DNA from 3 places in the Streptomyces sp. L2 genome. Region 3 is predicted to be linked to each of the others. Evidence: riboswitches for the same ligand, from Rfam matches in the RefSeq annotation. Region 3 holds a riboswitch; each other region holds the start of a gene.
The links. Region 3 has a riboswitch for cobalamin ahead of DBP14_RS04755 ((2Fe-2S) ferredoxin domain-containing protein). Riboswitches for the same ligand answer to the same signal wherever they lie in the genome.
Positions count from the first base shown of each region.

Region 1: another riboswitch for cobalamin. It lies ahead of DBP14_RS25295 (prenyltransferase/squalene oxidase repeat-containing protein); the one in region 3 lies ahead of DBP14_RS04755 ((2Fe-2S) ferredoxin domain-containing protein).
Region 2: another riboswitch for cobalamin. It lies ahead of DBP14_RS27740 (cobalamin biosynthesis protein); the one in region 3 lies ahead of DBP14_RS04755 ((2Fe-2S) ferredoxin domain-containing protein).

Region 1 is NZ_QBDT01000001.1:5,669,303-5,674,628, forward strand. Features, by position in the region: gene DBP14_RS25285 (CbiQ family ECF transporter T component) at 1-791, opposite strand, end outside; gene DBP14_RS25290 (SCO2322 family protein) at 1,348-2,004, opposite strand; gene DBP14_RS25295 (prenyltransferase/squalene oxidase repeat-containing protein) at 2,001-3,236, opposite strand; cobalamin riboswitch at 3,352-3,482, opposite strand; gene DBP14_RS25300 (aminoglycoside phosphotransferase family protein) at 3,542-4,210, shown strand; gene DBP14_RS25305 (hypothetical protein) at 4,336-5,326, opposite strand, start outside.
Region 2 is NZ_QBDT01000001.1:6,202,008-6,207,333, forward strand. Features, by position in the region: gene cobN (cobaltochelatase subunit CobN) at 1-1,634, opposite strand, end outside; gene DBP14_RS27735 (cobyric acid synthase) at 1,631-3,175, opposite strand; gene DBP14_RS27740 (cobalamin biosynthesis protein) at 3,172-4,116, opposite strand; cobalamin riboswitch at 4,213-4,355, opposite strand; gene DBP14_RS27745 (hypothetical protein) at 4,493-4,720, opposite strand; gene DBP14_RS27750 (inorganic phosphate transporter) at 4,753-5,326, opposite strand, start outside.
Region 3 is NZ_QBDT01000001.1:1,098,924-1,104,249, forward strand. Features, by position in the region: gene DBP14_RS04735 (cytochrome P450) at 1-714, shown strand, start outside; partial or broken gene DBP14_RS04740 (beta-eliminating lyase-related protein) at 898-1,508, shown strand; gene DBP14_RS04745 (peptidylprolyl isomerase) at 1,631-2,365, opposite strand; gene DBP14_RS04750 (enoyl-CoA hydratase/isomerase family protein) at 2,470-3,525, opposite strand; gene DBP14_RS04755 ((2Fe-2S) ferredoxin domain-containing protein) at 3,621-3,962, opposite strand; cobalamin riboswitch at 4,080-4,202, opposite strand; gene DBP14_RS04760 (hypothetical protein) at 4,846-5,326, opposite strand, start outside.

The DNA of each region.
Region 1 (5,326 bases), 4.6 Mb from region 3:
AGCGCGGCCACGACCCCGGCCAGCAGCACCGGGACGCCGTACGTGCCGCCCGCCGCGGTGAGCAGCCCGTACGTTCCCGCGCACACGCCGATCAGGCCGCCGAGGGTGAGGGCGGCCGTGGTACGGCGCACCGGGGCGGGGACCTCGGCGGTACGGCCGTAACCCCGGGCGTCCATCGCGGCGGCCAGCGCGACCGAGCGCTCCAGCGCGCCCTCCAGGACCGGCAGTCCGACCTGGAGCAGGCCCCTGAGGCCCCGGTCCGGCCGGCCGCGCAGCCGGCGGGCGGCGCGCAGCCGCTGGACGTCGGCGATGAGGTGCGGGGCGAAGGTGAGCGCGACGACGACGGCCACGCCGATCTCGTACAGGGCGCCGGGGAGGGACTTCAGGAGGCGGGCCGGATTGGCGAGGGCGTTCGCGGCGCCGACACAGATCAGCAGGGCGGCGAGGCGGAGACCGTCGTAGGCGGCGAAGAGGAGCGCCTCGGCGGTGACCTCGCCGCCGAGGCGGATGCCCTGCGCCCAGCGGGGGAGGGGGACTTCGGGGAGCGTGAGGAGGGGGTGCGTGCCGGGGATGGGGGAGCCGAGGGCGGTGGCGAAGAGGAGGCGGATGAGGAGCACGGCGAGGGCGAGTTTCGCGAACGCGGTGTAGGCGGTGGGGGAATCGGGGGTGCGGTGCGCCGCCACGACGTATCCGGCGGTGGCTATCAGGAGGGCGAGAAGCAGCGGGTTGGTGGTACGCGTGGCGGCGGTCCCGAGCCCGAGAGACCAGAGCCACCAGGCCCCGGGATGCAGTTGCGCTGCGCGCCGGCGTGACCCGGGTGCAGCCCCGGCGCCGCCGCGCCCACCCGTGCCGCCCCAAGCAGCACGCCTGCCCGCGGCTACGAAGCGCCCCGAAGCGCCACGGCGAACAGCACCCTCGGCCCCCACGTCCCCAGCGTCGCGCCTGCCCCCGGCTACAACGTGCCCCAAAGGTGCGCGGGGAACTGCGCGCTCAGCTCCGACGGACTCGCGGCCGACGGAGGACGTCACCTCCTCAGGGGTGCGGCTGCCCTCGGCCGGGGAGTGCCCCGAAGGGGCGCGGGGAACTGTGCGCTCAGCCCCGACGGACTCGCGCTCGACGGAGGACGTCACCTCCTCAGGGGTGCGGCTGCCCTCGGCCGGGGAGTGCCCCGAAGGGGCGCGGGGAACTGCGCGCTCGGCCCCGGCGGGCCCGCGCTCGACGGCGGACGGGCCGTCCCCAGGGGCGCGGGGAACTGCGCGCTCTGCCCCCGCGGGCCCGCGCTCGACCGCGGACGGGACGTCCCCGGGGGCGCGGGGAACTGCGCGGGTGGTGGCGTCCGGTGCGGGCTCAGGCGGCATCGCGTCGCCGTCGTCGTGCCTGCCACACCCCCGCGCCCGCGAGCAGGGCGACCACTCCGACGCCGATCGGCAGCCCCAGGGAAGGTCCGCCGGACGAGTGACCCGCGGTCGGGGACGGGTCCGTACCGGAGTCTTCGCCGGCGGCGACCTGCTCGCCGCACCCCTTCGCCGGGTACCCGGCGATGGCGCACAACAGGGCGTTGGTGTCGTACCGCAGCGGCTTGGCCACGGCCGCCAGCGCCTCCGCCGCCGTGGCGTCGCCGGACACCCGCGCGCACGCGGTACGCCCCCGCGGCGGCCGCTCACCGGACGGCGCGTCCGCGGCCGTACCGAAGTCCAGCACGAAGGCCACCCGCTTCGTCCCCCGCTTCGCGGGGGTCCCCGCGCAGATCGCCCCGAAGTCCGCCGCGCCGCGCGGGCGCACCGCGCTCGCCGAGTCCGGGCTCACCGCGAAGCGGAACCCCTCGACCGCGCCGTCCTCGGGGCGGGCGGTCGACGGACCCTCGGTGGCATAGGTCCACCGGCCACCGTCGCGCTCCCAGAACGACCAGTAGCGGTACCCCGCGGCCCGCGCCTCGACCGCCGCGCCGGCGACCAGCACCAGCGCGGCGACCAGCAGGACCCCGGCACGGCGGACGGCGGTCACAGCTGCCGCTGCTTCCGGCGGGCGCTCATCAGGAAGCCCACGCCGATGCCGCCGACGAGCCCGACGCCGACGATCCACCAGACACTGTTGCCGGAACCGTCGTCCGACGTCTTCTCCTCGTCGGCGTGCGACGACGCGGCCGCCTGCTTCTGCGGGGCCGGACCCGACGCGTTCAGCGCGCTCACCAGATCCGTGCCCCCGAAGTCCGCCGGGTCGGCGCCGACCGCGTGCGCGGCCAGGATCAGCTGGGCGTAGGCGGCCGGGCCGCTCTGCTTCGCCCAGGCGCCGGCGTTCTTCTCCAGCCAGGCGTACGGCTTCTTCGCCTGCGCGAGGTAGCCGTCCGCGGCGAGCGCCACGACCGTGTCCGCGGTGTTGCCGAAGTCCGGCTGGTCCGCGGCGCCGGGCAGGGCCGAGGTGAGGTGGCCGGTCCTGGCGACGGCGTCCGCGAGGTACGCGGCACCGTTGTCCGCGACCCGCGCCGGAGCCGGCTTCCCGGGGGCGCAGGCGGGAGCCTTGCCCCGGTCGGCCCCGGCCTTCACCCCGAAGCCCTTGCCGAGCGCGCCGACGACACCCGCGGCCGTGGCGTCCGCGTTGGCGGTGAGCTTGCCCTTCTTGGGCTGGTAGGCGAGGGCGCCGCCGCCCTTCCCCCCGCAGGGGAGAGCGAACTCGGCCAGCAGGTCGTACGGCGACTTGCCGCCCGCCCGCACCTGCCCCGGGTCCTCGCCGGCCGCGGCGAGCGCGCCGATGACGACGGACGTGGAGTTGCTGTCGCTGGGCCCGCCGGGCGTGTAGCCCCAGCCACCGTCCTTGTTCTGCACCGACTTCAGCCAGCCGGCCGCCTTCTCGACGGCCGCGCCATGCCCGCCGGTCGCCTTGAGCGCCTGTACGGCGACGGCGGTGCTGTTGGTGTCCACCATCACCTTGGCGTCACACGCCTTGCCGGGGTCCGCGCGGAACGCGGCGAACGCACCGTTCGCGCACTGCTGCCCCGCGAGCCAGCCGACGGCCGCGGTCGCGGGCCGGTAGCCGAGCGTGTCCTGGGCGAGCAGGGTCAGCGACTGGCGCCAGACACCGTCGTACGTCGGGTCGGTGGTGCCGTACAGGCCGGACGGGACCGTCACCTTCGGCGACGCGGACGGGGACGGGCCCGCGGCCAGGGCGGGCGCGGCGGACCCGGCCGCGGCGATCACGCCCACGGCGGCGAGGACCGCGGCACTGCGGCGGACGTACATGATCGGCGACTGCCTCTCCTCGGAGAGCCGGGCAGCGCACGGGAACACCCCGGGCGGCTCGGCTCCGTGAACCTCGACGGTGCCGTGCGCGGCGGAACGCCGACGCACGTGAGCCGGTCAAAATCCCGTACGGGGCAGTCCGGCTCACCGTCCACCGGGGACGGCTCACGGTTGCGGGTCAGCGCCGGAATTGCACCGGCTTCCCCCCGTACGAGTGTGATGACGACACCGCCACTTTACCGGCAGCCGAACGGACCCCGAGGAGTGGCTGTGGGCACAGCCGCCCGGTGACTAGGGTCACGGCCATGACGACGACGGGGAGACTGCTCGGCTCGGGCCGTTCGGCGGACGTGTACGAGATGGACGACGCGTGGGTGCTGCGCCGCGACCGGGAGGGGTGGGGGGACGCGGCCGCCGAGGGCGCGGTGATGGCGTACGTGCGCGAGCACGGCTATCCGGTGCCCCGCGTACGGCCCTCCGCGTCCCGCACCGACCTGGTCCTGGAGCGGCTGTCCGGTCCGACGATGCTCGCCGCGCTCACCTCGGGCCTCATCGCCCCGGCCGAGGCGGGCACGCTGCTCGCCCGGCTGCTGCGCCAACTGCACGCGCTGCCCGGCCGGAACCCGGCCGACCCGGCCGCGCGGGTCCTGCACCTCGACCTCCACCCGGACAACGTCATCCTCACGGCCGACGGCCCCCGCGTCATAGACTGGTCCAACACCGAGGACGGCCCACCCGGCCTGGACTGGGCCATGTCCGCGATCATCCTGGCCCAGGTAGCCGCAGACGACACCCCTCTCACCACCCCGGCCCACACCATCCTGACAACCTTGCTGAGGGACCCTTCCCCCCTCACCCAATCCACCCTCACCGAGGCCCGCAACCGCCGCGCGGCCAACCCGACGATGAGCCCGCGAGAACTCGAACTGCTCGGTCCAGCAGAAGAGTTGGTCAGACTCCGGGCAACGTTCTAGACACGCGGCCGGGGGACGCGCCCCGAAAGGGGCGCGGGGCTGCGTCCGATATGCGGCTCCGCCGCGTGGGCGCGACCAGCCACAACGCACCCGCACCCGAAAACGCACCGAACCTCAGCGGAGCGTCACGCCGCGAACGTCCGACTCGGCGGCGAAACAGTAGCGCTCAGATGGACCGCCAACCCCCGCAATCCCCCCTCGCACTCACCCGGGTCCGCCCCCACCACCACCCAGTGCGCCAGCCGGTCACTCGCGTCGGCGTGCGACGCCGCCCGCACCAGCCCGCCCGGCTGCCGGCTGAGCACCATCCGCTCGGCGGACGGCTCCTGCGCGGCGGCCGGGGCCAGCGCCAGGTGGGTCAGCCGGCCGGTGGCCGCCGGGTAGGCGAACTGGATCGCCGCGGCCCGCTGCCGGGTCAGCGACACGTCCGGCACACCGCCCGTGGCGACGGCGGCCGCCGCCCGCGCGAGATCGACGCCGGTGGCCCGCTCGACCAGCAGCGGGATCAGATCGCCGGGCAGGCACGGGGCGGCACCGATGACGCGGGGGCCGCGCGGGGTGACGCGGAGCTCGACGTGGAGGACACCGTGGGTGAGGCCGAGTGCCCGGCCGGTGCGCTCCACGGCCTGCCGCAGGAACGGGTTGTGCAGCAGGCCGTCATGGGCGTACACGATGTGCCGCAGCGGCTGCCGGGCGGGCGGCGGCCCCGGGGTCGTACGGGTGATCGCGACGATGTGGACGTCCTCGTCGTGGACGACGGCCTCGGCGGCGACCAGCGGTCCCTCCAGATCGTCGCGGCCGGCCGGCGGCACCCCGTGCCGGGCGAGCAGCGTGCGCAGCGCGGCCGGGTCGGCACAGGCCAGTGCCGTCTCGTACGGCAGGCCCGGCAGCCCCAGCTGCCCGGCGACGCGCGCGGCGGTGACCAGGTGCTCCCGCGACCAGGTCAGCACCCCGGCGACCCGCTGCCGGGCGGCGAACCGCGCCACCACACCGGCCGTGTCCGCCTCCCGGTCGGGGTCGGCCACGAGATGACCGGCCAGGAGGGGGAGCGCCCACGCGGGCGGGGCCGCGCCCACCAGTACGACCGGGTGTACGGCGGCGATCCGCGCCAGCGGG
Region 2 (5,326 bases), 5.1 Mb from region 3:
GGGTCGTTGACGATGAACGGGTAGACGAGAGGGAGGTCGCCGAGGACCGCGTCGGGCGCACAGCCGCCCGACAGGCCCAGCCCCTTGCCGGGCAGCCACTCCATCGTGCCGTGCTTGCCCATGTGCACGATCGCGTCCGCGCCGAAGCTGTTGTCCAGCCAGCGGTAGGCGGCCATGTAGTGGTGGGAGGGAGGCATGTCGGGGTCGTGGTAGATCGCGATCGGGTTCTCCCCGAAGCCGCGCGGCGGCTGGATCATCACGACGACGTTCCCGAACTGGAGGGAGGCCAGCACGATGTCGTCGCCGTCGACGTACAGCGAGCCCGGCGGCTCGCCCCACGCCTCGGTCATCGCGTCCCGCAGCTCCGGGTCGAGCTTCTCGAACCAGGCCCGGTAGTCGGCGAGCGGCACCCGCGCGGGCGCGGCGGCCAACTGGTCCTCGGTCAGCCACTCGACGTCGTGTCCGCCGGCCTCGATGAGGCGGTGAATCAACTCGTCGCCGCCGGAGGGGTATTCGGTGAGCGAGTAGCCGTACTCCCGCAGCGCGTCCAGCACCCGGACCGCCGAGGCGGGGGTGTCCAGGCCGACCGCGTTGCCGACCCGCGAGTGCTTGGTCGGGTAGGCCGTGAAGACGAGGGCGATCTTCTTCTCGGCGTTCGGCTTGTGCTTCAGCCGGGCGTGCCGGACCGCGATCCCGGCGACGCGGGCGGCCCGCTCGGGGTCGGCGACGTACACGGGAACGTCGTCCGGGCCCTGCTCCTTGAAGGAGAACGGGACCGTGATCAGGCGGCCGTCGAACTCCGGGATGGCGACCTGCATCGCCGCGTCCATGGGGGAGAGGGCGGCGTCGGACGCGTCCCAGGCGCCGCGGGAGGAGGTGAGGCACAGTCCTTGCAGCACCGGGATGTCCAGGTCGGCGAGCGCCCCGATGTCCCAGGACTCCTCGTCGCCGCCCGCCGAGGCCTGCGAGGCGTGGGTGCCGCCGGCGGCGAGCACGGTGGCGACCAGGGCGTCGGCCCGGCCCAGCAGCTCGTACAGCCCGGAGTCCGCGCCGCGCAGCGAACCGCAGTACACGGGGAGCGCGTTGGCGCCCTGCGCCTCGATCGCCTCGCACAGCGTGTCGACGAAGCCGGTGTTGCCGCTCAGCTCGTGCGCCCGGTAGAAGAGCACGCCGACGGTCGGGCGGCGCTCCCGCACGGTGTACGAGCCGTGGAGGCCGTACTCCGGCATCTTGTGGGGCTCCTCGAAGCCCTCGCCGGTCAGCAGCACGGTGTCCGACAGGAACCGGGACAGCTCCAGCAGGTTGGCCGGGCCGCCCTCGACCAGGTACCTCAGCGCCTCGGCCACGACACCGGCCGGCACGGACGACTCGGCCATCAGCTCGGCGTCCGGCACGGCCTCGCCGCCCAGCAGCACGGTCGGGATGCCGGCCGCCCTCAGCGCGGCCAGCCCGTCCTCCCAGGCGCGCTTGCCGCCCAGCAGCCGTACGACCGCGAGGTCCGCGCCCTCGATCAGCGCCGGCAGTTCACCGGTCACGTCTACCCGGGTCGGGTTGCCGATCCGGTAGCCGGCGCCGGAGGCCCGGGCCGCCAGCAGATCGGTGTCGGCGGTCGACAACAACAACACTGTGCTCATGCGGGCGCTCCCGGTGGGATGAAGGGCAGTCCTTGCGGCGCGCCCGACTCGATGAGCCGCCAGAGCGCGTCCGTGTCCGCGTGCTGTTCGATCAGGTCGCCGAGCCGGTCGAGCTGCTCCTCGCGCAGCGCGGCGAACGAGGTGTCCGGCGCGGGCGTGAAGCGGCGGCCCGCGGCGGCCGCCACCTCCCGCAGGAAGGCCCGGCGGAAGCCGTCCGACTCCAGCGAGCCGTGCCAGTGCGTGCCCCAGGTCTCGCCGACCCGGCAGCCGTCCAAGAAGGGTGCACCGCCGGTCACTTCGGCGATCCCGTGGTGGATCTCGTAGCCCTCGACCCGCTCGCCGAGGGCCTCGCCGACCGGCCGGGTCAGGGTCTTCTCGCGGGCGAACCGGACCCGCACGGGCAGCACACCGAGCCCGGCGACCTCGCCCGCCCCGGACTCGACGTCGTCCTCGATGTGCTCGCCGAGCACCTGGAAGCCGCCGCAGATCCCGAGGACCGGACGCCCCTCGGCGGCCCGTCGGACCAGCGCGTCCGCGAGTCCCCGCTCGCGCAGCCACTCCAGCGCCCGCACGGTCCCGCGCGTGCCCGGGACCACCACCAGGTCGGCGTCGGCCAGTTCCTCGGGCCGGTCCACGAACCGGACGACGACGCCGGGTTCGGCGGCGAGGGCGTCGACGTCCGTGAAGTTGGACATCAGCGGGATCGCGCAGACGGCGACCCGGAGCACGTCCTCGCCGACCGGCGGGGCGACGTTCGACTCCCGGACCGTGCCGCGCAGGGACACCCTCCCCCACGCTCGGCTTCGCTCGCGCGGGGGGACCCCCATCCCGTCCTCCTCGTCGATGCCGAGGCCGTGCCGGTACGGCAGCACGCCGTAGGTGTGCCGCCCGGTGAGCCCGTGCAGCATGTCCAGGCCCGGCTCCAGCAGGCTGACGTCGCCGCGGAACTTGTTCACCAGGAAACCGGCGACCAGGTCCTGGTCCTCGGGGGAGAGCAGGGCGACGGTGCCGAAGAAGGAGGCGAAGACGCCGCCCCGGTCGATGTCGCCGACGACGAGGACGGGGAGCCGCGCGCCGCGCGCGATGCCCATGTTGACGATGTCGGTCCGCCGCAGATTGATCTCGGCCGGGCTGCCCGCCCCCTCACAGATCACCGCGTCATACGTGCCCCGCAACTCGGCCAGGCAGTCCAGCACGGTGCCGAGCAACTGCTGCTGTCTGCCCCCGTGGTAGCCGCGGGCGCTCAGCTCGCCGACCGGCTTGCCGAGCAGCACCACCTGGCTGCTGCGCTCCCCGCCGGGCTTCAGCAGGACGGGGTTCATCAGCGCGGTCGGCTCGACGCGGCACGCCTGGGCCTGCATGGCCTGGGCCCGGCCGATCTCCGCTCCCTCGCGGGTCACGAACGAGTTGAGGGACATGTTCTGCCCCTTGAACGGCGCGACCTTCACGCCCTGGCGGACCAGCCACCGGCAGATCCCGGCCGTCACGACGCTCTTGCCGGCGTCGGAGGTGGTGCCGGCGACGAGGAGACCCCCGCTCACTTCCCACGTCCCTTCAGGAGGAGGCGCCCGGCGACGGTGACGCCGAGCGCGAGGAGGCCGACCCGGCGGGAGAGCCGTACGGCCCGGTCGACGTCGGTGACGCGGACGGCGCGTCCGGCGTCGCCGTTCAGCACGGGCCGGTGCTCGACCCGGCCGCCGTAGGAGAGGGTGCCGCCCAGCCGCACGCCGAGGGCGCCCGCGAACGAGGCTTCGACGGGCCCGGCGTTGGGGCTCGGATGCCGGCGCGCGTCCGCCCGCCAGGCGCGTGCGGCACCGCGCGGATCGGGTCCCGCGAGCGTGGCGAGTACGGCGGTCAGGCGCGCCCCCGGCCAGCCGGCGAGGTCGTCGAGGCGGGCGGAGGCCCAGCCGTAGCGGCGGAAGCGGGGGGACTTGTGACCGACCATCGCGTCCAGCGTGTTGACGGCCCGGAAGCCGAGCAGGCCCGGCACTCCGCCGACCGCACCCCACACCAGGGCGCCCACGACCGCGTCGGAGGTGTTCTCGGCGACCGACTCGACCACCGCCCGCGCGATCCCGTCGGCGTCCAGGGCCTGCGGGTCCCGGCCGCACAGGTGCGGCAGCCGCGCGCGGGCCGCCGCCACGTCACCGGACTCCAGGGCGCGGCCGATCGTCCGCGCCTCCCGGGCGAGTGACGTGCCGCCGACCACCGCCCAGGTGGCGGCCGCGGTCAGGGCCACGGAGGCGGCGGGGGAGCGGCGTACGGCGCGTGTGGCGAGCGCCCCGAGGGCGACGGCGCCTCCGGCGCACACGGCGGTGTGCAGCGCGCCCCAGCCGCGGTGGTCGTGCCACAACGCGCTCTCCACGGCCGCGGCCGTCCGTCCGAACACGGCGACCGGGTGCCCGCGGCGCGGGTCGCCGAGGAGCAGGTCACCGAGGAGGCCGGCGGCGGCGCCGTACGCGTATGTGCGATCGGCACCCATCGGCTCAGCCGGCCGTGGGCACGGGGAAGCGCCGGTGAAGGGTCCTTCGGCAGCCGAGCATGGCGGTATGTCCTCACTCAGGGTGTCCGCGCCCTGGGTTGACGAGACCGGCGGTGAGAGTTCCTGGCTCCCGGGGATCGCTACCCCGGTGACAGTGGCGGGACCGCGCCGGATTCACACCGGCTTCCTCTGCTGCCGCCGTACATGGCCCGGGCAGTCCACCACGCCCCCGGAACGGCCGTCAACTTGCCGTTGACCTGCGGGGGGAGAGTGTGCCGATCCCCACACCGGCGGCGTGTCTCCTCGGACATGCGAAAGGCCCCACCCCGGTGTGCACCGTGGGGTGGAGCCTTCCAGACGGTCGGTCAGGACGTGGTCAGGACTTGCCGACGATCAGGTAGAGGCCGTACGCCACCGCCGCCGCGCAGGCCGCGAAGCAGACGTAGGCGCCGGTCACGGCGAGCGCGGCGGAGTTGCCCTCGGCCGCGGCCCGCTCGCGGCGGGCCAGGCCGGTGACGCCGAGGGTGAACAGGGTCACCAGGCCCACGGTGACCACGAGGCTGACGCCGAAGACGGATCCGATGGCCGCCCAGTCGATCTTCATGTCGTTTCCTTGGTTGTCCGGAGTGACCGGGGTCAGACCGCGGCGGCCGGCGGCACCGCGGGGGCGGCGGCCGGTGCGGAGGTCTCGACGGGGGCCGGGATGGTGGCCGTCAGGCCGGCGGGGACCGGGCCCACCGGGGGCGGGGTCACCATGGCGATGGCGGTGGTCACCACGCCGGCCGGCTCCTCGGCGGCGTCGGCGTCGACGTCGTTGACGTTGGAGCTGTCGACGACCTCGCGGCGGGACCGCTTCCAGATCGCGGCGCTGGAGGCGACCAGGAACACGGCGACGGCCCCGGTGCCCCAGTCCCCGAGATCCGTCACGGATTCGGCGAGCGCCCCGACCAGGGCGGCGGCCGGCAGGGTCAGCACCCAGGCGACGACCATGCGGGTCGCCGTGGACCAGCGGACCACACCGCCCTTGCGGCCGAGGCCCGCGCCCATCACCGAGCCGGAGACGACGTGCGTGGTGGAGAGGGAGAAGCCGAGGTGGGAGGAGGCCAGGATGGCCGTGGCCGCGCTGGTCTGGGCGGCGAAGCCCTGCTGCGGCTGCAGGTCGGTGAGGCCCTTGCCCATGGTGCGGATGATGCGCCAGCCGCCGATGTAG
Region 3 (5,326 bases):
GCCGCGGCGATGACCGTGCTCGTCGCCGACCGACTCACCCCCGCCCGGCAGGCGGAAGCCGCCCATGCCTTCTCCGATCTGTGGGCCTTCTGCCAGACCCTCGTGCACGACACGCCCCGCCTCGCCCCCGGCAGCCTCCTGCCCACCCTGCTCGCCCACCGGCCCACGAACGGGGCCGCCTTGACTCCCGACGAAGCAGCCTCCGTTCTGATGGAGATGCTCATCACCACCGCCGAGGTGATGCCCAAACTCATCACCAACACCCTCCACCGCCACCTCGGCCCGCGTGAGCACCCCGAGCGCCCTCAACCATCCGGCCTCCGCGCACTCCACCGCACCGAGCTCATCGACCGGGCCATCGCCGACACCCTGCGCCACGCCACTCCCCTCATCGGCTGGCTACGGGCCACCACCCGCCCACTCCACCTCGCCGACACCCCCGTCCCCGCCCACGCCAAACTCATGCTGCTCCTCGGCTCCGCCTGCCAGGACGCCCCACCCACAGCCCCCACCCCCGTCTTCGGCGCCGGCATCCACTACTGCCCCGGCGCCCGCTACGCCCTGCGCCTGACCCGCCACGCCTTGGCCGCCCTCACCCGGGCCTGCCCCGACCTCACCCTCACCGAACCCGTCACCCACGGCCCGGGGAGCACAACACCCTGGCCCCTCAACGCGCTCACACGCGGGCCGGCCCAGCTCAGCGCCACCTGGTGAAGCGGTCATGACGCGAATCCACCCGAAGGTGCCGCCCCGCACGCTGTGTATGAGGCCACCGGCTCACACGTGTGACCTGACTGACAGGCACGGCCCCCCGTTCGGAGTCGGCGAGAAGGTGACTCCGTCAGGTACGGCCGCCGACAGTCCCACGGCCGGCATGTCCACAGGCGATCGCGCACCGTGGTCCGCGCCGAGTCGGCCCACGTCGACGAGGGCGGGGCGCCCGAGAAGGTCGCCGGGATCAAGCTCCTCACGGTGCCGGCATGGGACGGCAAGCTCACCGCCGAACTGACCGACCGTCAGGCATGGGGTTTCGACGACGAGCAGCGGGCCCGGCCCAGGGTCGTCTCGATCGCCCAGTCCACCGAACTCGGCACGGCGCCCGGCTCGCCAACGCCGCCGCCCTCGGCGTGCCCCTGCGGGAGATGACCACCGCCGCCGGCGTGGACGTCCTCTCCCTCGGCGGCACCAAGAACGGGCTGCTCTTCGGCCAGGCGGTGATCGTGCTCAACGAGGACGCGGTGCGCTGCATGGCCCACCTGCGCAAGACGAGCATGCAGCTGGGCTCCAAGATGCGTTTCCTGTCGGTGCGGTTCGAGGCGCTGCTCGGCGGCGACCTCTGGCTCCGCTCGGCGGCCCGCTCCAACGCGACGACCCAGCGGCTGTACGAGGCGGTACGCGAACTGCCGGGCCTGGAGATCCGCCGCCCGGTGCAGGCCAACCAGATCTTCGCCGTCCTGCCGCCGGCCGTCACCGAGCGCCTCCAGAAGCGGTTCCGCTTCTACACCTGGGCCAGCAGGCCGGCGAGGTCCCGCGAACGGCACGACGAAGTAGCGCTGTTCGGCCCGGTGGAGGGCGTCGCGGCCGCGCGGCCGGGTAGGGAGTCCCCCCTGCCCGGCCGCGCCGTGGGTCGTCAGTGCCTGTGGTGGGACTGGCGGACCTTGAGCAGTTCGGTCCGCAGGGCGGGTGTGCCGTCGACGGGCGCCGGGTCGTCGGTGGTCGGTTCGACGCCGCCGGCGGCGATCTTGTCGAGGGTCTTCAGGCCGGCGGCGCCGACGGTGCCGAAGACCGTGTAGTCCGGGCGGAGCGAGGAGTCGCCGTAGACGACGAAGAACTGCGAACCGTTCGTGTCCGGACCGGCGTTGGCCATCGCCAGCAGGCCGCGGCCGTAGAGGCGGCGGACGCCGGTCGGGTCGTTGGGTGCCGGCGGCAGGTCCACCGGCAGTTCGTCCTTGTACTTGTATCCGGGGCCGCCCTCGCCGGTGCCGGTCGGGTCGCCGCACTGCAGGACCTTCAGCGTCGGGTACGACGTCAGCCGGTGGCACACCGTACGGTCGTAGAACCGGTGCCGTGCCAGGTGCAGGAAGCTCTGGACCGTGCACGGCGCCTCCGCGCGGTCCAGACGCAGCGGGAGCGGGCCCTGGCTGGTCGGGACGGCCACGCCGACCGTGCCGTGTGCGGGCGTGTGCCGCGGGTCCGGCGGCAGGGGGACGGGGCGCGCCGCGGGCTCGTCCGGGGTCCGGGTGTACTGGCAGGGACCGTGCGTGGTGCGCGGCGGGGCGTCGGAAGAGGTGGCGGAGGCGGTGGTGCCGCCCCCGGACGCGACCAGCGCCGCTGTCGCCAACGCGGTCATGAGAGCTCGGTTCATATCCTGCACACCCTCCAGAAGATCGTCAGATTTCGGAGCGGTCGCAGTCTAGGGCGCGGCCCGGCGGGCGAATACCCGCCCACCGGCCACATCCGCCCCATCGGCTAGCCGGATTCCGCGAGGCCGAGTTCGTGCTCGCCGAGCGGAGCGAAGAAGCGTTCGACGTCCGCGTCGGTCACCTCGGCCAGGGTGGGCGGCGACCAGCGCGGGTTCCGGTCCTTGTCGATGATCTGGGCGCGGATGCCCTCCACCAGGTCGGGGCTGCGCAGTGCGGCGCAGGAGACGCGGTACTCCTGGTCGAGGACGCGCTCCAGCGAGCCGAGACCCCGGGCGCGGCGCAGGGCGGCGAGGGTGACCTTGAGGGACGTGGGTGAGCGGGTGAGCAGGGTTTCGGCGGCTTCCTTGGCGGCCGGGTCGTCGTACGCGAGGAGCCGGCCGACGATCTCCTCGACCGTGCCGGCGGCGTAGCAGGCGTCGATCCACTCGCGCCGGTCCGCCAACTCCCCTCGCGGCGGCGGCTGCACGTGGCCGGCCAGTGCGTCGGGTACGGGACGGTCGGCGAGGTCGTCCAGGAAGGCGTCCAGGGCGGTGGACGGCAGGTAGTGGTCGGCGAGACCGCAGAGCAGGGCGTCGGCGGCGCCGATCCGCGCGCCGGTCAGCGCCAGGTGCGTGCCCAGTTCGCCGGGGGCCAGGGCGAGCAGGTGGGTGCCGCCGACGTCCGGGACGAAGCCGATGCCGGTTTCCGGCATGGCGATCCGCGACCGTTCGGTGACGACCCGGACGTCGCCGTGCGCGGAGATGCCGACCCCGCCGCCCATCACGATCCCGTCCATGACGGCCACGTACGGCTTGGGGTAGCGGGCGATGCGGGCGTTGAGGCGGTACTCGTCGCGCCAGAACGCCGCCGAGGCGGCGCCGTCGCCGTCGCGGGCGTCGTCGTGCACGGCACGGATGTCGCCGCCCGCGCACAGGCCGCGCTCCCCCGCACCCGTGACGACCACGGCCTCCACGGCCGGGTCGTGTTCCCACGCGGTCAGCGCCGCGTCGACGCGTCGGACCATCTCGTGGTCGAGGGCGTTGAGGGCCCTGGGCCGGTTGAGGGTGATGCGGGCGACCCGGCCGGTGGTGCGGAGCAGGACGGGTTCCCCGGCGGCGCTCATCACGACACCTCCGTCAGGTTCCGGGCCACGATGACACGCATGATCTCGTCGGTTCCTTCCAGGGTCTGGTGGACGCGCGGGCAGTCGCGTGAGCCTCAGGGGTTCACCGTGCGGCGCGGCGGGGTGAAGGCGTACAGGTCGAGGATGTCCGGCAGGGGTGCCACGCCCGGGCCGCCGGCCCGCACCCAGGCGACGATGTCCTCGGTCGCGTCCGCGTCGTTGACGAGACCGAGCCAGACCGGCCGCGCGCCGGCGGCCCGGCCCCTCGCGGAAGGCTGTACGACCATGACGTTGGCCTGGTCGCACACGTCGAGGCAGTCGGAGACGCGCACCGGCACCGCCGCCCGCAGCCGCGCGGTCTGAGCGGCGTGGTCCACCCCGGTCACCTTGGGGCTCCCGCAGCAGCAGTCCCGGCACACGACGACCCGGCACGGCACCGGTTCATCCACCACCGCGGCCCCGCCCGGCGGCTCTTCCCACGGCTTCTCCGGCACGGCACACCACTCCCCTCCCGGGGAGATCCGCCCCGGGGTCGGTCGAGGAGGCGACCGCGTGAGTCTCCTGGCTCCCGGGTCGCCGCTCGCCCCGCCTTCCCACCCCGGTCGGGGCGGTGGCCTGCCGGAACTCGCTCACCGGTCACAGTGGCGGGACCGCGCCGGATTCCCACCGGCTTCCTCGGACCGCCGTCGCCTGTTGTCACCGGTCATCATCTCATCGGGAGGGAGCGAGCCCCTCATCCGGCCGGTGCACGGGTCGGTTCGGCCGGTGCACGGGATGCTTCGGCCGGTGTACCGGACGGTTCGGACGGTGTACCGGACGGTTCGGCCGGCTGGTTCGCGGACTCCGGCCGGCCGGTTCAGCGGCTCGCCCTGCCGGCTCGCGGACTCCGGCCAGCCGACTCGCGGACTGCGGCCGGCCGGCTCGCGGGCTCTGACCGGCCGGCTCGCCGGTTGCGCCCGGCCGGTCCGCGGCCGCCGGCCAGCCGGTTCACGGGATCCGGCCGACTGGTTCAGCGCCCGGCCGGCTCGCGGACTCCGATCGGCCGGCTCGCGGGCTCAGACCGGCCGGTTCAGCGGCCCCGCCCAGCCGGTTCACGGGATCCGGCCGACTGGTTCAGCGCCCGGCCGGCTCGCGGACTCCGATCGGCCGGCTCGCGGGCTCAGACCGGCCGGTTCAGCGGCCCCGCCCAGCCGATTCAGCCGCCCCGCCCGCCCAACTTAGCCGCCGGGCCAGCCGGTACGGCGGCTCCGCCCGCCCAACTTGGCCGCCGGCCCGGCCCGTTCAGCGGCTCCGCCCGGCCGTGTCTGACGGCCGGCGCCCTCACTCCTCGTCGCGCAGGCGCGCCGCCAGGGAGGTCAGCGGTTCGGTCTCCTCCGTGTAGCCGAGGGCGGTCAGGTGGGAGATGGCCGCGTCGAGGCGGGTGAGGGCGGGGGCCGGGCGTTCCAGGTAGACGCCCTCGACCGCGCCGGCGAGGCGGACGCACTCGGCCCACTCGCCGGCCCGCTCCTCGTCCGGTCCGGGCTCGCCGAGCAGGGTGAGGGCCTTGTCCAGGGCGGTGAGGGCGTCGTCGTAGGCGCCGGCGTAGGCGTTGACCCGACCGTGCTCGTAGGCCAGCGCGGTGTCCAGGGAGCGGCCGCGGGGCTCATAGCCGGCCTCGCGGGCCTCGTCGGCGACCCGGCCTGCGTGGGCGAGGTACGCGAGGGCGTGGGTGAGGCCGTCGGCGCCCTCCCGCTGAGCCTGGAGGCGGGCGAGTTCCCGCAGGCAGCTGCTGAGCTGCTCGTAGCGCGGGGCCTCGGCGTGG